2 regions of the Rhodococcus sp. NPDC047139 genome follow, and region 1 is predicted to be linked to the other one. Evidence: riboswitches for the same ligand, from Rfam matches in the RefSeq annotation. Region 1 holds a riboswitch; the other holds the start of a gene.
The links. Region 1 has a riboswitch for glycine ahead of gcvP (aminomethyl-transferring glycine dehydrogenase). Riboswitches for the same ligand answer to the same signal wherever they lie in the genome.
Positions count from the first base shown of each region.

Region 2: it holds a riboswitch for glycine, as region 1 does, so the genes downstream of both, ABZ789_RS18950 (DMT family transporter) here and gcvP (aminomethyl-transferring glycine dehydrogenase) in region 1, are expected to answer to the same signal.

Region 1 is NZ_JBEYUH010000024.1:21,954-29,501, reverse strand. It holds gene ABZ789_RS21485 (DUF881 domain-containing protein) at 1-111, shown strand, start outside; gene ABZ789_RS21480 (DUF1290 domain-containing protein) at 108-467, shown strand; gene ABZ789_RS21475 (DUF881 domain-containing protein) at 495-1,235, shown strand; gene gcvH (glycine cleavage system protein GcvH) at 1,278-1,682, shown strand; gene garA (glycogen accumulation regulator GarA) at 1,838-2,299, shown strand; gene ABZ789_RS21460 (MerR family transcriptional regulator) at 2,299-3,036, shown strand; gene ABZ789_RS21455 (bifunctional nuclease family protein) at 3,151-3,624, shown strand; gene ABZ789_RS21450 (MerR family transcriptional regulator) at 3,865-4,488, shown strand; glycine riboswitch at 4,560-4,655, shown strand; gene gcvP (aminomethyl-transferring glycine dehydrogenase) at 4,816-7,548, shown strand, end outside.
Region 2 is NZ_JBEYUH010000017.1:12,002-19,549, reverse strand. It holds gene ABZ789_RS18970 (oxygenase MpaB family protein) at 1-280, opposite strand, end outside; gene ABZ789_RS18965 (helix-turn-helix domain-containing protein) at 325-960, opposite strand; gene ABZ789_RS18960 (NfeD family protein) at 1,178-1,618, shown strand; gene ABZ789_RS18955 (SPFH domain-containing protein) at 1,622-2,857, shown strand; gene ABZ789_RS18950 (DMT family transporter) at 2,903-3,901, opposite strand; glycine riboswitch at 4,044-4,134, opposite strand; gene ABZ789_RS18945 (DUF2254 domain-containing protein) at 4,299-5,624, shown strand; gene ABZ789_RS18940 (DUF2945 domain-containing protein) at 5,697-5,906, shown strand; gene ABZ789_RS18935 (TVP38/TMEM64 family protein) at 6,023-6,703, opposite strand; gene mutA (methylmalonyl-CoA mutase small subunit) at 6,979-7,548, shown strand, end outside.

The DNA of each region.
Region 1 (7,548 bases):
ATACAGCAGCTCTACGGGGTGGGATTCACCCTCACCGAAGAGGACGACCTCGAGTTTCCGGCCGCCGCGGTCCGGAAACTCGGCAGCAGCGGAGAAACGGGGTACAGGTGAAGCGAGTCGAACACGGTCACGCGCTCTACGCGGTGCTGGCACTGGCGATCGGGATCGGCGCCGGAATCGTGTTCAGCCCTCAGGTCCCCGACATCGTGCAGCCGTATCTGCCCATCGCGGTCGTGGCCGCGCTCGACACCGTCTTCGGTGGACTGCGCGCCTACCTCGACGACATCTTCGACGCGAAGGTGTTCGTGGTGTCGTTCGTCTTCAACGTGCTCGTCGCGGCCCTGATCGTATGGCTCGGCGATCAACTCGGGGTGGGCACACAGCTCTCGACCGCCGTCATCGTCGTCCTCGGCATCCGCATCTTCGGCAACGCCGCCGCCCTGCGCCGCCGCCTGTTCGGAGCCTGATCCGTGAACGAGCCGCAGCCACCCGACATGCCGGGCACCGAGGACGCCGCCACCGCCGAACCCGCCGGGGCGCGTTCCGCCCGGTCCAAGCCCGTCTTCCTTGTGCTCGCCGGGATCCTTATGGTTCTGCTCGGTGCAGGCATCGCCACCCAGGTGCGGACCACCGACACCGGTGACGCCCTCGACTCGGCACGTCCGGCAGATCTGCTCGTCCTGCTCGACAATCTCAACCGTCGCGAAGCTGCGCTCCGTCAGGAGATCACAGCACTCGAAAGCACCCTCTCGAGCCTCGAACAGGAGGGTTCGGAAGCCGCTCTCGAGGAGGCCCGATCGCGGTTGTACACCCTGTCGGTGCAGATCGGCACCGCACCTGCCACCGGGCCGGGCGTGGTGCTCACTGTCGAGGATCCGCGTGAGGGTGTCGGATCCGAGGTGCTGGTCGACATGATCCAGGAGTTGCGCGCCGCGGGTGCCGACACGATGCAGATCGCCGGCGCAAACGGGGACACCGTGCGCATCGGGGTCGACTCGTGGGTGACGGGCGCGGGGGGAGAGATCACCGTGGACGACCGGCGGCTCGACGCCCCGTACACCGTCACCGCCATCGGGGACGGACCGACGCTCGCCGCCGCTCTCAACATTCCCGGCGGAGTGGTCGACACGGTCGCCCGTTCCGGCGGATCATTGTCCGTGGAACAGTTCCCGCAGGTGGACGTGTCCGCCTTGCGGGAGATCGAACCACGCCAATACTCTCAGCCCGGAAACTGAAACCGGCGTTCCGGCCGAACGTCGTCTCCGAAAGGACAAGTCTTGACCGCTTCCGCGACACCCGAGGATCTGCGCTATACCCCGGAGCACGAGTGGGTGCGCAGGACGGGCGCGACGACCGTGCGTATCGGCATCACCGACTACGCGCAGTCCCAACTCGGCGATGTGGTCTTCGTCCAGCTGCCCGACACGGGAACCGAGATCGTCGCCGGCGAGTCCTTCGGAGAGGTCGAGTCCACCAAGAGCGTGTCCGACGTGTTCGCGCCCCTGACCGCGAAGGTGGTCGCCGTCAACACGGAACTCGACACGAATCCCGAGCTCGTGAACAGCAGCCCCTACGGGGAGGGCTGGCTCGTCGACGTGGAGGTCGGTAGCGAGAGCGAACTCGAAGAAGCCCTCGCGCAGACGGTCGATGCGGACGGTTACCGCGGGATCACGGAAGGCTGACGGACCCGACAGGTAACGTGATCGCGACTGTCTGCGTCAGTATCCCTGCGCGGGGTACGGTCGGATATGGCGTGTGCCGTATCGGACCCGCACGGGGCGAACCAATCAGCGGCCACCCGGGATCATCCGGGTGGCCGAAGGGATAAGGAGAAACGGTGAGCGAGAACGGCAACGCGGGCTACGAGGAGACTCCTGCCGAAACCACTTCGGTATTTCGCGCCGACTTCCTGAACGAAGTGGAAGGTGCAGGATCGGCCACCGCCGAAGCGCCCGTCTCGGGTGTCGAGGGCCTGCCCGCCGGATCGGCGCTGCTGGTGGTCAAGCGGGGGCCGAATGCAGGATCGCGCTTCCTGCTCGACCAGCCGACCACCTCGGCGGGACGGCACCCCGACAGCGACATCTTCCTCGACGATGTGACGGTCAGCCGTCGGCACGCCGAGTTCCGCCAGGACGAGGGCGAGTTCCAGGTCGTGGACGTGGGAAGCCTCAACGGCACCTACGTCAATCGGGAACCGGTCGACTCCGCGGTTCTCGCGAACGGCGACGAGGTGCAGATCGGTAAGTTCCGGCTGGTGTTCCTGACCGGTCCGCGAGGTCCGCAGGGCGCGGGTAGCTGATGACCGCGGCCCGCCAGCCGGCGCCGGCCGGAATGTCGATCGGGTCGGTGCTCGACCGCCTGCGTCCGGAGTTCCCGGACGTGACGATCTCGAAGATCCGATTCCTCGAGGCCGAGGGTCTGATCAGCCCGGAACGTACGCCGTCGGGTTACCGACGTTTCTCGATCGCCGATTGCGAGCGGCTGCGGTACGTGCTGACCGCGCAACGCGATCAGTACCTTCCGCTCAAGGTGATCAAGGAACAGCTCGAGGCCATCGACCGGGGCGCCGCCACGGTGGGTTCGGTCGAGGCGCGGATCACCCGGCCGCGCCCGCTGGCGGTCGCCCGCGGGGAGGTTTCGCCCGAAGATCTGCGCAGCGACCGCGAGATCCGGGTGAGCCGCGAAGATCTGTGCACCCGGGCCGGGATCGATTCGGCGTTTCTCACCGAACTGCTGGGAGCGGGTCTGCTCAAGCCCGGGCCGGCCGGATTCTTCGACGAGGACGCGGTGCTGCTCGCCCGCACGGCGAAGGCGATGGCGGAGTTCGGTCTCGAGGTGCGGCACCTGCGCGCCTTCAAACTCGCCGCCGACCGCGAGGCTGCGCTCGTCGCCCAGATCGCCGGGCCGATCGCGAAGGGACGGGACGCAGGGGCACGACAGCGCGCCGAGGAGATGGTGCGCGAACTGGCGGCGCTGTCGCTGACATTGCACACCTGCCTGGTGAAAGCGGCGGTACAGGACGCCCTCGATCGCTGACGCGCATCCGTCAGGTAATCCGGCCACCTGACGGATGCGCTGTCGGCCACTAGAATTCCAGGCAGTACCTGTCGGGTGTACACCACCGACGAGCAGCAGGACGGAGGCACCGCGATGAGTGAGATGCGGATAGTAGGGATTCGTATCGAACAGCCGCAGAACCAGCCTGTCCTTCTGCTGCGCGAAGTCGACGGGGACAGATATCTGCCGATCTGGATCGGGCAGAACGAAGCCACCGCGATCGCCCTCGAACAGCAGGGGGTCGAGCCGGCACGGCCGCTGACCCACGACCTGATCAAGAATCTCCTCGAGGCGTTCGGTCATGCCTTGCGCGAAGTGCGCATCGTCGACCTGCGCGAGGGAACGTTCTACGCGGACCTGGTCTTCGACGGGGGTATGCGGGTGTCGTGCCGCCCCTCCGACGGGGTGGCTGTGGCCTTGCGCGTCGGCGCGCCGGTCCACGTCGAGGAACCGGTGCTCACCGAAGCAGGGCTGGTCATGCCGGACGAACGAGAAGACGAGGTCGAGAAGTTCAAGGAGTTCCTCGATTCCGTCTCGCCCGACGACTTCAAGGCGACGGACGGCTGATGGCCGTCGGCCGGTAGGCGAGCACGTCGTCGGCGAGCGTGTCGGCGCTGGCGAGAGTAGCGTCGAAGGTTGTTTTCCGGTCGGCGTGTTGCAGCCCGGCGCCCGGCATCGGGGCGTACGCTGAGTTGATCCGCCAGGGATGACTCGGGGAGCCTGGAGCGCTCGAGGATCGGATATGGGTCGGGGATCCGCCTGTCGATCGTTTCGAGGCAGAACTGGGCGTGCGAGAGGGAGTCAGTAGTGCGAGATCGGACGAAGGGACAGCCGCCCGGCGTCGATTCCGGCGATCGCTCGACGTCGTCACGGGCCGACGAGACCGACGACATCCAGCCGGGTCTGTTTCCGGACCACTCGGTGCCGGACGAACTCGTCGGCTATCGGGTGCCGATCGCCTGCCAGATCGCGGGGATCAGCTATCGCCAGCTCGATTACTGGGCCCGTACGAATCTCGTGGTTCCGTCGATTCGCAGTGCCGCCGGCTCCGGTAGCCAGCGCCTGTACTCGTTCAAGGACATCCTGGTCCTCAAGATCGTCAAGCGTCTGCTCGACACCGGTGTCTCGCTGCAGAACATCCGCGTCGCGGTCGATCATCTCCGCAGCCGCGGGGTCGGCGACCTCGCGAAGATCACTCTGTTCTCCGATGGCACCACCGTCTACGAATGCACCTCTCCCGAAGAGGTCGTCGATCTGCTGCAGGGCGGCCAGGGCGTCTTCGGTATCGCGGTGAGCGGGGCGATGCGTGAGCTCACCGGCAGTATCGCCGACTTCCCCGCCGAACGTGTCGACGGCGGCGATGTGGAAGAGCGCCCCGAAGACGAACTGGCGTCGCGGCGCCGCGAGCGCATCAACCGCCGTATCGGCTGACGCTCCACCATCGGCCCTTCCGCGACCGCGGCGTTCCACCCCTGCGCCGTGATCTAGACTCGAAGACGCGTCGCCGTCACGCGGGAGAGTTCCGGACACCGATCCGGGCGCCGAAGGAGCAGCACCTCCCCGTCAATCTCTCAGGCAACCAGGACCGCGTGAGCTCCGACGTCTCTGGAAAGCGGCGGGAGCACCCGCCCGCCCACGGGGAAAGGCTCTGGCCGGCCGAATCTCTCAGGCGCTCGCCTCGCGAGCTCACGACAGAGGGGGAGGAACCACTTCGCGCGACCGCGCATGTGGACCTCGCCGACCAGCCCGGGAGCTGCGATGACAGATGCCGTCACCTCGAACTTCGCCGATCGTCATATCGGCCCCGACACCGCCGGTCTGAGCCGGATCCTCGACGTCGTCGGAGTCGATTCCCTCGAAGCGCTCGCCACCGCCGCGGTCCCGGCCGCCATCCTCGACGACCGTGCCGGCAAGGTTCCGACCGGACTCGACGTGCTCGACCCGCCGCTTTCCGAGCACGAGGTGCTCGCCGAACTGAAGGTGCTCGCCTCCCGGAACACCGTGGCGACGTCGATGATCGGCCACGGCTACTACGACACTCTGACGCCGCCGGTACTGCTGCGCAACATCGTCGAGAATCCCGCCTGGTACACCGCCTACACTCCCTACCAGCCGGAGATCAGCCAGGGCCGCCTCGAAGCGTTGCTGAATTTCCAGACCATGGTGGCCGACCTGACGGGCATGGAGATCGCGAACTCGTCGATGCTCGACGAGGCCACTGCAGCCGCCGAGGCGATGACACTGCTCCGGCGCGCTAATCGCAAGTCCAAGAGCCCGCGTCTGGTCGTCGACACCGATCTGTTCGAACAGACCGCAGCAGTGCTGGCGACCCGCGCCGAACCCCTGGGAATCGAGATCGTCACCGCCGACCTCGTGACCGACGGACTGCCCGAGGGTGAGTTCTTCGGCGTCGTCCTGCAGATCCCCGGCGCTTCGGGGCGCGTCGTCGATGCTGCTCCGATCATCGAGGCCGCCCACGAGCGCGGTGCGCTCGTGGCCGTCGGTGCCGACCTATTGGCGATGACTCTCCTCACTCCACCCGGCGAGCAGGGCGCCGATGCCTGCTTCGGCACCACCCAGCGTTTCGGTGTGCCGATGGGCTTCGGCGGACCGCACGCCGGTTATCTCGCCGTCGGCAGCGCCCACACCCGCACCCTGCCCGGTCGTCTCGTAGGTGTGTCGGTGGACGCGGACGGAAACCGCGCCTACCGCCTCGCATTGCAGACCCGCGAGCAGCACATCCGCCGTGAGAAGGCGACCAGCAACATCTGCACCGCCCAGGTGCTCCTCGCCGTGCTCGCGGCGATGTACGCCTCGTATCACGGCGCCGAAGGTCTCACGGCGATCGCACGCCGGGTCGCCGGGTACGCCGGGCGACTCGCAGCGGGATTGCGCGCCGCCGGGGTCGACGTGGTGCACGACGAATTCTTCGACACCGTTCTCGTGCGGGTTCCCGGCCGCGCCGACGACGTCCTTGCCGCGGCACTGGAGGCCGGAATCAATCTGTACCGGGTGGACGAGGACCACGTGTCCGTCTCGTGCGACGAGGCCACGACCGCAGCCCACGTCGACGCGGTGCTCGCCGCCTTCGGCGCCGCACCTGCCGGTCCGGGCGAGCGACTCGCCCTTCCCCCGGACCTTGCCCGCACCAGCGCGTTCCTGCAGCACGAGGCGTTCACCCGCTACCGCACCGAGACCGCGATGATGCGCTATCTGCGGCGACTCTCGGACAAGGACCTGGCGCTGGACCGCACGATGATTCCGCTCGGCTCGTGCACGATGAAGCTCAACGCTGCCACGGAGATGGAAGCGATCACCTGGCCCGAGTTCGCGGGCCTGCACCCCTTCGCGCCTGCGGAGCAGACGGCCGGGATCCGCCGCCTCATCGCGGATCTCGAGGGCTGGCTCGCTGCGGTGACGGGCTACGACGCCGTGAGCCTGCAGCCCAATGCCGGCAGCCAGGGCGAGTACGCGGGACTGCTCGCGATCCGCCACTACCACCTCGACCGGGGTGACACCGAGCGGGACATCTGCCTGATCCCCTCGAGCGCCCACGGCACCAACGCCGCGTCGGCCGTGATGGCCGGGATGCGCGTCGAGGTGGTCGCGTGCCGGCCGAACGGCGACGTCGATCTCGACGATCTGCGCGCGAAGATCGCCGACCACGGAGCGCGTCTGGCCGCGATCATGATCACCTATCCGTCGACGCACGGCGTGTACGAGCACGACATCGCCGACATCTGCGGCGCCGTGCACGACGCCGGTGGTCAGGTGTACATCGACGGTGCCAACCTGAACGCCCTCGTGGGCCTGGCGCGGCCGGGCAAGTTCGGTGGCGACGTCAGCCACCTGAACCTGCACAAGACCTTCTGCATCCCGCACGGCGGCGGAGGACCGGGCGTGGGGCCGATCGGGGTTCGTTCGCATCTGGCGCCGTACCTGCCGGGTCATCCCGCGGAGCCGGGGCTCGGGGGAGCGGGTCCGGTCTCGGCGGCGCCCTACGGATCGGCGTCGATCCTCCCGATCACTTGGGCGTACATCAAGTTGATGGGTGCCGAAGGGCTGCGTCGTGCGTCGTTGACGGCGATCGCCTCGGCCAACTACATCGCGCGTCGTCTCGACGAGTACTTCCCGGTGCTGTACACGGGGGAGACCGGCATGGTGGCGCACGAGTGCATCCTCGATCTGCGTCCGCTGACGAAGGCGACGGGCGTGACCGTCGACGATGTCGCGAAGCGCTTGGCCGACTACGGCTTCCATGCACCGACGATGAGTTTCCCGGTGGCCGGCACCCTCATGGTCGAGCCCACCGAGAGCGAGGACATCGCAGAACTCGACGCGTTCATCGATGCGATGATCTCGATTCGCGGTGAGATCGATCGGGTCGGGGCAGGGGAGTGGCCGGTGGACGACAACCCGCTGCGTGGTGCGCCGCACACCGCAGAATGCCTGGTGGGTGAGTGGGCTCATCCGTATTCGCGGGAGGTCGCC
Region 2 (7,548 bases), on a different contig from region 1:
CCCGTAGCTCGCGGGCCGACTCGGCGACATTCTCGCCGAAGTAGACGCGGTAGGTGTAGGCGAGGGTGTTCTCCGCCCGGACCGAGGGCTCGGTGAACGACTTCGAATGTTGTTCGAGCGCAACCATGACAGTGGGGTGGGTGCCCTGTAGCGACAGTGCACGGAACAGGAACATGGGCCAGATGCGGCGGTCTGCCAGCAGTCGGATGAAGGGGCGGTCGGCAACGGGGACGTCGTCCTCGATGCTCTGCGGAACAGGCTGTGGGGGAGTGTCTTCCATCGCTGGACTCCTCGGGTCCGATTGCTGCGGATCGGACGTCGGCATCAGACGTCGGTGGGGGACGGGGACGGCACGACCAGGAAGGACAACATCGTTCGGGCCATCCGTCGTACTCCCTCGTCGTCGGCGGTCGCGCTACCGAGGTCGGGAGCGAGCCACACACTGACGAAGAAGCGCGAGACGATCTCCGCAGCAGTAGCCGTGTCGAACTCGACTCCTGTCCGTTGTGCGGTGAGGTCGAGTTCGTGACGAACCGATGTGAGCAGCAGCGTGGTGATCTGTGGATCGTGCAGGACGGAGATGGCAACTCCGTCGTCGACGAATCGTCGTGCCACCGGGTGGTTGCGGACGGTGCGGACCGCTTCGACGATCCATTCGACTGCGCGCTCGTACGGATTCCCGATGCTGTCGATGACACTGTGGAATCGAGCTACGAGCTGGTCGAGCTCCCATGCGAACGCCCGGGTGAGCAGTTCCTCCTTTGTGTCGAAGCGCCGGAAGACTGTGGCTCGACCTACGCCGGCCTCCGTCGCGACGTCGGCCACTGTCGTTCGTTCGAGTCCGTGATGGCTCAGACAGCGGATCGTGGCCGCGAGGATTGCGGTGTCGGTCGCGTCGGCGTCGGAACTCTGGCCGATCAATGCTTCGACCAGGAGCGAACGCACGGGGGTGATACCCATAGTTTCAGGACGGTATCACTGATCTCACATCCGGGGAAGTGTGTGGGGAGGGTAACGAAATGCCACCCCGATGCCTATGGACTCCACCCCATACGGAATTCCGATAAAAACCGAATAGACCCCGAGCGCCCCCACGACCGCCGTGAAACGGGAACGTCCGGCCGTCGCCTGCACAACCTCACCAGGGACTCTGCCCCGGTGTCCGAATTGTGGTTCGATGGTGATCGTGGCCGCATTGATCTGGTTGATCGCCGGGGTGGCGTTGGCGGCAGGGGAAGCCCTCACCGGCGATTTCGCCCTGCTGATGCTCGGCGGTGCCGCACTGGTCACCGGCGGAGTGTCCGCAGTGACCGACCTTCCCGTATGGATCGACGCAGTGATCTTCGCAATCACGTCGGCCGTCCTGCTGCTCGGCGTGCGGCCGATCCTGCGGCGTCGGTATTCCGTGCCACCGGCCTTGCCGACGGGTATCGACGCCTTGCCGGGCAAGCGGGCACTCGTGCTCGAACAGGTGGGGGAGCATTCGGGTCGAGTCAAGATCGACGGCGATATATGGACCGCAAGGCCTTTGGACACCACCGAGGTGTACGAGCCGGGCACGACCGTGACAGTGATGCAGATAGACGGCGCGACCGCCGTCGTATGGAGGGGTGTCTGAGTAATGGAAGCATTGATCGTGCTTGCCGTAGTGGTGGCACTGGTCGTGGTCGTCGTGGCCAAGTCGGTGTCGCTCGTGCCGCAGGCAGAGGCTGCTGTCATCGAACGTCTGGGCCGGTATTACCGGACGGCTTCGGGCCAGCTCACCTTCCTGGTTCCGTTCGTCGACCGCATCCGGGCCAAGGTGGATCTGCGTGAGCGTGTCGTGTCGTTCCCGCCGCAACCGGTCATCACCCAGGACAACCTCACGCTGAGCATCGACACGGTCGTGTACTTCCAGGTGACCAATCCGCAGGCCGCCGTCTACGAGATCAGCAACTACATCGCCGCGGTCGAACAGCTCACCGTCACCACCCTGCGCAACGTCGTCGGCGGTATGACCTTGGAAGAGACCCTCACCTCCCGTGACTCGATCAACGGCCAGCTTCGGGGTGTGCTCGACGAAGCCACCGGCCGATGGGGGCTGCGCGTTGCGCGAGTCGAACTCAAGAGCATCGATCCGCCGCCGTCGATCCAGGAATCGATGGAGAAGCAGATGAAGGCGGACCGTGAGAAGCGCGCGATGATCCTCACCGCCGAGGGGCATCGGGAGTCGGCGATCAAGACCGCCGAAGGTGACAAGCAGTCGCAAATCCTCTCTGCCGAGGGTGCGAAGCAGGCAGCGATCCTCGAGGCGGAAGCCGACCGACAGTCGCGCATCCTGCGTGCACAAGGTGACCGGGCGGCTCGCTACCTCGAAGCCCAGGGCGAAGCGAAGTCCATCGAGAAGGTCTTCGCCGCGATCAAGGCCGGCAAACCCACGCCGGAACTGCTTGCCTATCAGTACCTGCAGACTCTGCCTCAGATGGCGCAGGGCGATGCCAACAAGATGTGGGTGGTGCCGAGCGATTTCGGTAAGGCGCTCGAGGGATTCGCGCGAAACCTCGGTTCGCCCGGAGAAGACGGCGTCTTCCGATTCGAGCCGACTCCTGTCGACGAGGAGTTGCAGCGGCCCGAGGACGACAGCGCCGAGGTCGAGGACTGGTTCACGACCAAGCGCGACCCGGAAGTCGCGCAGGCCGTCGCCGAAGCCGAAGCCGTGGCCCGCAAGCCGGTCGATCCGGCAGTCCGGACCGGTCTCACTCCGGAGAAGCCCGGTGGGGAAGAGCAGTCGGCCCTGCCCACCCCGCCGCCGGCACAACGCTGGATTGCGAACGAGGCATCCGAGGAGACGGTCGAACCGCCGCAGTCGCAGCAGTAACAGGAGACGTTCGAGAGGCGTGCCCGAGCGGCACGCCTCTCTTCGTCACCGTCGGGCGAACATCGGCAGTGCCATCGCCACGATGATCAGCCCGGCGCCGGCTGCGGCAAGCAGCGTCACGGACTCCCCGAAGGCCATCATCCCGATCAGGAGCGCGACCACGACTTCGAGGTAGGACAGCCCGGACAACTCCGCCGCACGGAGGTGCTTTCCGGCCACCACGAGCAGACCCAGCGCAAAAAGGCCGCAGACGACGAAGAAACCTCCGGCCCAGATCCAATGGCCCGCAGTCATACCCGACATGTCCGGCCTGGTCGCAAGCACCATTGCGCCTGCCGCGACGGCACCGAACACGAAGTTCCAGAAGCACCGGGCGTCGGAGGACATGTCGGTGCGATATCGGTAGCACAGCAGCGCGGCGCCGTAGAAGATCCCCGAGGCCACGCCGAGTACGGTGCCCAGCGTCTCGTGCTCACCGCCGGCGCGGTTGTCGCCGACGAACCCGGCAGCGAGAAGCATTCCGGTGAAGGCTGTTCCGATGGACAGGGCGTCGAGGCGACGGATCGACTCTTTCAGGAGGATCCGGGCGAGAACGGTAGCGACGACCGGTCCGAGATAATGGAGCACCACCGCCCGTGAGAGGTCGGTCAGGACGGTCGCGGACAGATAGGTTGCCAGGGACAGGCCGAGGAGAACGCCTCCACCCACGACGGACCAGGACAGACGGGTTCGGCGCAAGTGTCCGAGACGCCGGGACAGTGCGATCAACACGAGCATGCCGGCGGCCCCGACGACCATGCGCCCGAGTGTGAGTGCCTCGCCGAGTACAGCACCGTCGGGTGTGGCCTTGCGGCCGAACAGTCCTGCGGCGCCCATCGCTGTCGCCGACAATACGATCGCGACGATTCCGAGCTGACGGCTGGTGGGCGCAGGAGGATCGGGGAGAACCGGGCCGCCCGGCGGCGCGGTCCGGGAGCTGGTGGGGCGCAGCAGCGCCGAATGCGAACTCACGACGCGCGACGGCGCGCCCAGGGAAACGGTCACACGTCTTCCTCAGGACAGGGTGCACGAAGTGAGCACCAGCGGGTGTTGTCGTTCCCCGCTCTGTCATCGGACCTGAGAGCTTTCGCGGACGTGATCCGCTTACACCTTCGGTGAACCCGGAAGAGTTGCTTTCCAGAGGAGCCTCGCCGTGGCGGTCTTGGGGGCCTGAGAGATTCCCGGGGAGGTTGCTCCTTCGGCGCCCGCTGTGTGCGGGACTCTCCCGCCGCGGTTCGGTGGCTGTTCAGTTGTTGCGACAAAGTATGCCATGGTCCTTCGTAAGTCTGCGCGGTAGCGATCTGCATCGGCGCAAGCCGTTCACGGCGGTGTTCGGCGCACGACCGGAGCGAGGCGCTCGCTCTGGGGCGGAGCGACCCGGTGCGCCGATAGCGTGATCGACATGACCATCGTTCCGAGATCATGGATGCAGTTGCGATTCGCCGCGGGCACGTACCGATTTCGGGAAAGTCTGTTCGGCCTGCCTGCCCTCATCGTCCTTGCGGGAGCCGTAGTCGCAGAGGTGAGCGGCTACATCGACCGGACGGTCGGTCCCTTCTCGTGGGGACTGAAGATGAACAGCAACGCGGCGGTCTGGCTGCTGAGCACCGTGGCGGGTGCCACGATCACCACTGCCGGCGTCGTATTCTCGCTGACGGTCGTGAGCTTGCAGTTGGCCAGTAGTCAGTTCTCGCCGCGTGTGATGCGGTCCTTCATCCGAGATCGGGTCAGCCAGACGGTGATCGGGATGCTGGTGGCGACCTTCGTCTACTGCGTACTCACGCTACGGCACATCGGTGCGGACGAAGCCGCACCTGCCCCGACGATCTCGACCACCCTCGCAGTGGCCCTCGCGGTGGCGACCGTGGTGCTCATCATCGCCTATCTCAATCGGCTTGCCCACGGATTGCAGGTCGGTGAGGTCGTGCGAAGTATCGCGTCGGAAGCCGAGATGGTCATATCGAGTGCGGGCAGGAGTGCGCATCGCGAGATCCGCGCCGAGGGGGTACCGGAGCCGGATTTCGATGAAGGAACGACGGTGTACGCTCCGCGCGACGGCTGGGTGACGCAGGCGCCGGCGGAACTCGTGCTGGCCGTGGTACCTGCGGGGACGGTGGTGCGACTGGAGACACGGCCCGGCGCATACATCCACCGCGGAGAGCCGCTGCTGCGGGTTCATCCGACACCGGATCGGGCTGCGACGCTACGGCTACTCGAGTCGGCGGTGGAGATCTCCGATGCCCGCACCATGCAAGAGGACGTGGATTTCGCGCTGCGGCAACTGGTCGACATCGCGCTGCGCGCGCTGAGTCAGGCGATCAACGACCCGACGACCGCGACCGAAGTGGTTCTGCGGCTCGGCAGTCTGCTGCGTACGTTGCTGATCACCGACAGTCCTGCGCCGGTGATCGCGGGGCCGGAGAACCGGATTCTGCTGCGCCCGTGGATCCTGTCTCCCGAGGAATACATCGACCACGCCTTCGAGCAGATCCGTCAGGCAGGTTCCGCGCAGCTGCATGTCGCCACGGCGCTCGCCCGGGTGCTGCGCATGCTCCTGGACTACGTCTCGGAGCACGACCGCACCGAATACGTACCTGCCTTGCAGTACCAGTTGCGTCTGCTCGTCGACGCGGTGGTCGATCGGCCGGAGTTCCATCCGGAGGACGTGGAGCGCTTCCGCGCGGTCGCCGAGTCGGCGACGGATCCCGCCGAACATCGACTGTCGTGACCCGCCGTGTAGGACCGGTGACCGGCGGCTACCCGTTCTGCACGGGAAGCCGTCCGTCGAAGGGAAGAAACCGTGGCGACGAATTTCTCCGTAGGGGACCACGTCCGATGGAACTCGGAGGCCGGATATGTCGAGGGTGTGATCATCGAGAAGCACACCGAGGATGTGGAGTTCGAGGGACGCATGCGTCGTTGCAGTGAGCACGATCCGCAGTACGAGATCCGGAGCGACAAGACCGACCACGTCGCCATGCACAAGGGTGGTGCACTGAAGAAGATCTGACTGCGGCAGTTCGTCAGGTGATCAGTGCCCGACCGACGCCGCAGACCGCAACCGCCCACAGGACCGAGGCGGATGTACCGATGATAGGTCAAGCTTGGTGGCTTGATATCAGAAAATCAAGCCTCCAGGCTGGACCTCGAGGTGGGCAGCGCCTCACCCGCGGCATCGAGCGCGGAACCGGCAGGTGGGGGAAGTCGCGCCTCGAGCAACAGGCCTGCCGCGCCGAGAGCCATGCACACTCCCGTGATCACCATCAGCCGCGGATCCGTCCGGCCGGTCAGTGCGTCGCCGAGCAGCACGACCGCCACGGTGCCGGGCAGGATGCCGACCACCGTGGCGAGCGTATAGGGCACCAGTCGTACCGCAGAGACGGCACAGCAACAGTTCACGACGAAGAACGGGGCGGCTGCGATCAGCCGCAGCGAGCCCACTGCGAGCCACCCGCGTCGGGCCAGGCGCAGATCGATCGCCCGCGCCGCCGGGTGTGTGAGCCGTGCCTGGACGGCCTTGCGTCCGACAGCCCGTACGAGCAGGAAGGCGAGGACCGCGCTGACCGTGGTGGCGGCGATGGTCACCCCGATGCCGACGGCGCTGCCGAACAACACGCCGGCGCTGAGTGTGAAGACGGTTCGTGGCACCGGCATGATCGTCACCAATGCGTGAACGGTGAAGAAGATCAGGGGCAGTGTGGGGCCGTCCACCGATTCGGACCATTCGCGGATCTGGGCGATCGACGGGTGCGGCATCACCAGAGCTGCAACGACAAGTGCCGCCAGTAGACCCAGTGTGCCGAGCACTCTGCGGTCTGCGGCAAGCCTCGTCACGGGCGTTCACACTACCGCTCGGCCGCATTCGCTTCCCCCGAGCGGCCTCCGGGCGTGGACACGATACCGTTCCTGTGGACGGCTTCGTTATCGATCGCTAGAAAAACTGTGGTGATCCCCACAACGGCCGTGCGGTGTGGGGGGCTAGCATCACAGCCACGGCAACCTAACCTTTCCGTGGTTGTCCACCTCCGGCCGACAACGCCGTCCGTACAAAGTCTGCAAACCCGCAGTAGGAGGAATCGCCCGTGTCATTAGCTGCAGAAGCCGAGGATGCCGCGCGCGCATATGCGCAGTGGCAGGACGCGGTGGCGGGGGTGCTGGCCAAGTCCCGACGCGTCGACCCGGCCGAACTCGGACCCGAGCCGCAGCGTCTGCTCGAGACCACCACCTACGACGACGTCACCGTCGCGCCGCTGTACAGCAGCCGCGAGGAGCGCGACGAAGCGCCGCTGCCCGGCGAGTTCCCGTTCGTCCGCGGCGGATCGTCCACGCGTGACGTCAACAGCGGCTGGCGCGTCGACGCCCGGTTCACCGGCACCGACGCAGCCTCGGTCAACGAGCGGATCCTCGACGCCCTGAACAACGGCGTCAGCTCGGTGTGGCTCGAGACCGGTGCCGGCGCCGTACCGGTGGATGCTCTCGACACCGCCCTCAACGGAGTCCTCCTCGACCTCGCGCCCGTGCGCCTCGATGCCGGTGCCGACGCGATCGCAGCGGCCACCGCCGTGTACGCCGTGCTCGACTCCCGTACCGACATCGAGGATCGCGCCGCAGTGCACATCTCCCTCGGTGCCGCACCGCTGACGAGCGCGTTC